DNA from 2 places in the Anoxybacillus sp. PDR2 genome. Region 2 is predicted to be linked to the other one. Evidence: riboswitches for the same ligand, from Rfam matches in the RefSeq annotation. Region 2 holds a riboswitch; the other holds the start of a gene.
What was found. A riboswitch is a leader RNA that binds a small molecule or an ion and turns the genes downstream of it on or off. The one in region 2 is predicted to bind cobalamin.
Positions count from the first base shown of each region.

Region 1 (2,203 bases), 1.1 Mb from region 2:
CCGGCGGTGAAAAGATCGTCTCAAACCAAGGCTTATAATCCGGGACGATCGTTTGAATCGCTTTTTCCGCTTGATCATCTGTACCGCCAAAATCCGAATTGCGAACCAATAGCAAGGGAGCGACAGCTAATACAAAAGCAAGAACAATAAGCAATAGATTTCGCTTCATCTGCTAGGCTCCTTTCTGAAGTTGATTCAGCTCTCGACTGCTGTAAGTAGATAAAAAGTTCCACACAACAACAGTCAGCAGCCCTTCGGTGATCGCGAGCGGTATTTGCGTAATCGCAAAAATTCCGGCAAATTTAAGAAATGAAGCTGCTACTCCTCCTGTTGTGTCGGGAAAAGCAAGCGCCAATTGCCATGATGTAACTACATATGTGGCCAAGTCAGAAAGAAAAGCGGCTAAAAAAATGACAAATCGCTGCGAAATGTTATACCTTTTTCCTAAACGATACACCCCGTATGCTACTAGCGGACCGCATACCGCCATGGACATCGCGTTCGCTCCTAATGTCGTCAATCCCCCATGCGCCAGTAGTAACGCTTGGAATAAAAGAACGATGCTCCCCATCACCGTCATCGTTAGCGGACCAAATAAAACGGCCCCGAGCCCGACTCCAGTCGGATGGGAGCTGCTGCCTGTCACCGATGGGATTTTTAACGCCGAAAGTACAAAGGTAAAAGCTCCTGAAAGCGCAATCAACAATTTTAATTCAGGATGGCGCTTTGCGATCTTCATCAGCGCTCGCACTCCGGCGATGAAAAACGGCAGAAAAACAATCCACCAAAATAGCGCCCATTTCACCGGCAAAAATCCTTCCATAATATGCATAGCATAGGCTGGTGTGCCGCTATTGACAGTAAAATAAACAACAAGGCCACATAGCAGCAGCAGAAACTTCCATTGCTTCATACCCTCTCCTCCTTGATGCTAGCTTTTTTAGTAATGCCAACCGCAGCTGTTGGATGGCACATCGATAATCCATCTTCTCCATACTGATAGGTGACGATATCTTTTAAAGGATCACCATCTTTTAAATGTGTTTGGACAAGCTCTCTTCCTTTATCCGGCGTCACCCCCTTGTACCAAACTCCTTGCGGATACACGATTACTACGCACGCATCATTACAGCGGCCATTGCAGCGCGTTCTCGTTGTGTGTACAGTGCTGTCCAATTCCAGCCGCGCAATTTCATCACGAATGGCGATTGTCACCTCCTCTCCGCCTTTTCGCATGCAGCTGCCGCCGTTACAGATCAATACGTGATGCTTTACTCCAGTTAAATTCCACGTTGTCACACCGATCCTCTCCTTTTTGATGAAATAAAAAAGCACCTCTATCGATAGAGGTGCAGAAAAATGCATACGGCCAATCACAAATGCATATGTATACCATTCCCCCGCACGTCTACCTATAATCCCGTAGGTATCCGGCCGAGCAAATAAGGCAGGTCTCCTGACTTAGAATCATCGCTTCATTGCGCCTTCCCGAAGTTTCCTTCAGTGACATGATGCAATGAAGCTCCTCATCACAGTGGCGGGTACCGTGACGGCTTTTCACCGTACTTCCCTTTTAAGCCTGTCCCAATAGAGAAAGGCACCTTACTTGCTTTAGCAAACGATTCAATGATTCAGTTGTTCCTCCACAATGATATGATGAATTTTCGAAAAAAGTCAACCATTTTTATTTTTCGAACAGTTTTGTTTTAGCGACAACAACTCCATCGCTATCAACATACACATGCGCGCCCGGCTCCCAATGTACGCCCCCGAATTCAAGAACGCGATCACGCGCCCCTTTCCCTTCTTTTTTGCTTTTGACAGGGCATGTCCCAAGAGCGATTACGCCAAGCGGCATTTGCGCAATTTCAGCTGAATCGCGAATGCAACCATGGACAATCACGCCTGCAAGTCCTCGTTCACAAGCGATTTGTGCCAGACGATCTCCGAGCAATGCACAATTTCGCGAACCTTTTCCATCAACAACTAACACCGTGCCTGCCGGAATGGTTTCTAGCGCTTCGCGAACGAGCACATTGTCCTCGAATACCTCAACAGTGGCAATCGGTCCGGAAAACTCTGTTTTTCCGCCATAAGAATGCAACGGTAATTGGCACACTTGCAGCTCCGACAAAAATTGATCACATAAATCTGCTGTCTTCATTTAATTTCCCTTCCCCCATTTTTCTTTGTCTATTAAATC
Region 1 covers NZ_CP047158.1:1,717,308-1,719,510, reverse strand. The annotation lists gene GRQ40_RS08230 (energy-coupling factor ABC transporter substrate-binding protein) at 1-169, opposite strand, end outside; gene GRQ40_RS08225 (energy-coupling factor ABC transporter permease) at 173-913, opposite strand; gene GRQ40_RS08220 ((2Fe-2S) ferredoxin domain-containing protein) at 910-1,299, opposite strand; cobalamin riboswitch at 1,429-1,620, opposite strand; gene rraA (ribonuclease E activity regulator RraA) at 1,685-2,164, opposite strand.
Region 1: linked by a shared signal. The riboswitch ahead of GRQ40_RS08220 ((2Fe-2S) ferredoxin domain-containing protein) and the one ahead of GRQ40_RS02845 (hypothetical protein) in region 2 are both predicted to bind cobalamin.

Region 2 (2,203 bases):
TTTTATCGTTTTTCCACTCTCTACCTGATCTTTAGGCGGGACTTGCCTGATAGGAAATCTATGTTGTCCATTCGATGGCTCGGTTTCCCGTTCATCCTTCCAGCTGAGTTGCTCTTCTCCTCACATCTCCCCGCATTCACCGCGATTTGACGTCATGTTTCTTTTTCCGAATAAAAAAAAAGCATTCCTAACGCTCCAACGGAAGCTAGAAATGCCATAAAAAAGGATTAATCCCTTTGTCCATGATGAACACCTCCCTATCCTCCGTAGGTAAAAGCAGTGTTGTCAGAACAGGCAGGTCTCCTGACTTAAGGATCATTGCTTTCCGCTCGCCTTCCCAATCTTTGATCAGTGGCAGTAAAGCGGAAAGCTCCTCTATTACAGTGGCGGGACCGTGCCGGAATCTCACCGGTCTTCCCTTTTCATCCGCAGGGAGCCTTGGACTGGGCCATTTAGTCTTGACTCACCTTTGGAACCTGTTCCCACATTTATTTTCTTGTTCGCCAAGAAAAAAACGCTTCAAACCTCCATTCTAAGCCTGTCATGAAGTATCAGAAAAATTTTACAATAACCCTATCATTCTTCGAAAAAATTGTCAAGGAGATTAAGTCTTCTGATTCATGGCGCAAATCTAATTTCGACAGAAGTCGATCGCTTTTATTAAGATTAACCATTCAAAAAGAGCATTCCAGTTTCAAAGCGTAACAAGTATCAACCAATAAGCTGTAGACCGTGTTGTTCGAATGCTCAACCGTCGAAATCGGAGCATCACCTTCTCATTTTTCATCCTTAAGTTATATCTAGATAACTTTCATGATCGAACACTGTCGGAAGCAGCCCAGGCCACCTGTTAGAAAGTTAAGAATTTTTTTGTTTTCGTCTCAGAAAAAATATGATATAGTGAACTTGAAAATTGAATAACTTTGGTTAGGATCAGGTATCGGTAAGCAAAAGAGCGCTTGACCGGTTTAAAAGGGAAGTTCGGTGCAAATCCGACGCTGTCCCGCAACTGTAAATGGGAGCAACCTGCCAAAACCACTGTTGAATGCTTGACATATCAACGGGAAGGGGCTAGGAAGCGATGAACATAAGCCAGGAGACCTGCCTGATTCGGTCCACACCAAAAACCTACGAGGATAGGGGGTGTTGAGGAAGCGGAAAAAATATATGTTTTTTTGTATATGTTTTTCATAGGGAATCGTATGCGCTTTTTCAGCATCTTCATTTGCGAAGATGCTTTTTTTATTTGCTTCAAGCGCATGTCCATCATTCGAATCGTATTGGAACTTGAGAACGAAAGGACAGACATCATGCACAACACATTCGGAACAAAGCAATATTTTTTGGAAGCGTTTAAGCAAACGGTCATGAACAATTTTACAATACATCCACCCGTTTCTTTAATGGATCTGTACGATCATTATCAATCGGAAATTGCCGTCCGCCTCCCTTTGTCAGAACAGCCATCATGCCGTGCTAATTTGCAGCAAGCATATCAAGAAATACGACAAGAACTTGTTTTCAGCAAGGAGGCGGCAGACGAAAGCAAATGATTTTAAATTAAGGAGGGATCTTTTTGGAATTTCGTCCAGGATTAGAAGAAATCATAGCGGCTGAAACGAAAATTTCATTTCTTGATGTGGAGAATGAAGAAATCGTCATCCGGGGATATGATCTGATCAAGCTTGCAGAAACCAAAACATATACCGAGGCAGCACATCTGCTTATTGAAGGAAAACTACCGTCACAGCCAGAAAAAGAGCGCTTTGAAATGCAGCTTCACACACAAAGAACACTGCCGCAAGAACTGGTGAAAATTTTGAAGCAGCTGCCGCAAACTACCCATCCGATGGATGCACTGCGAACCGGTATTTCCGTTTTAGCCAGCTTTGACCCACATCTCGATGAACGAACAGAAGCGGCTAATAAAGAAAAAGCGATTAAGCTTTTGGCTCAAGTACCTGCCATTATTGCAAGCAGCCATCGCTTGTTGCATAACCAGCCAGTCGTTCCATCGCACCAAGAACTCTCTTACAGCGCCAATTTTCTATATATGCTGACAGGGAAGCAACCAAGCGAGCTGGAAGTGGAAATATTTGACCGTTCGCTCATCGCTTATATTGAGCATGAGCTGCCAAACTCGACATTTACAGCGCGCGTCATTTCCTCCACCCACGCCGATTTGTACGGAGCATTGACAGGG
Region 2 covers NZ_CP047158.1:604,618-606,820, reverse strand. The annotation lists cobalamin riboswitch at 276-456, opposite strand; cobalamin riboswitch at 919-1,124, shown strand; gene GRQ40_RS02845 (hypothetical protein) at 1,311-1,553, shown strand; gene mmgD (citrate synthase) at 1,577-2,203, shown strand, end outside.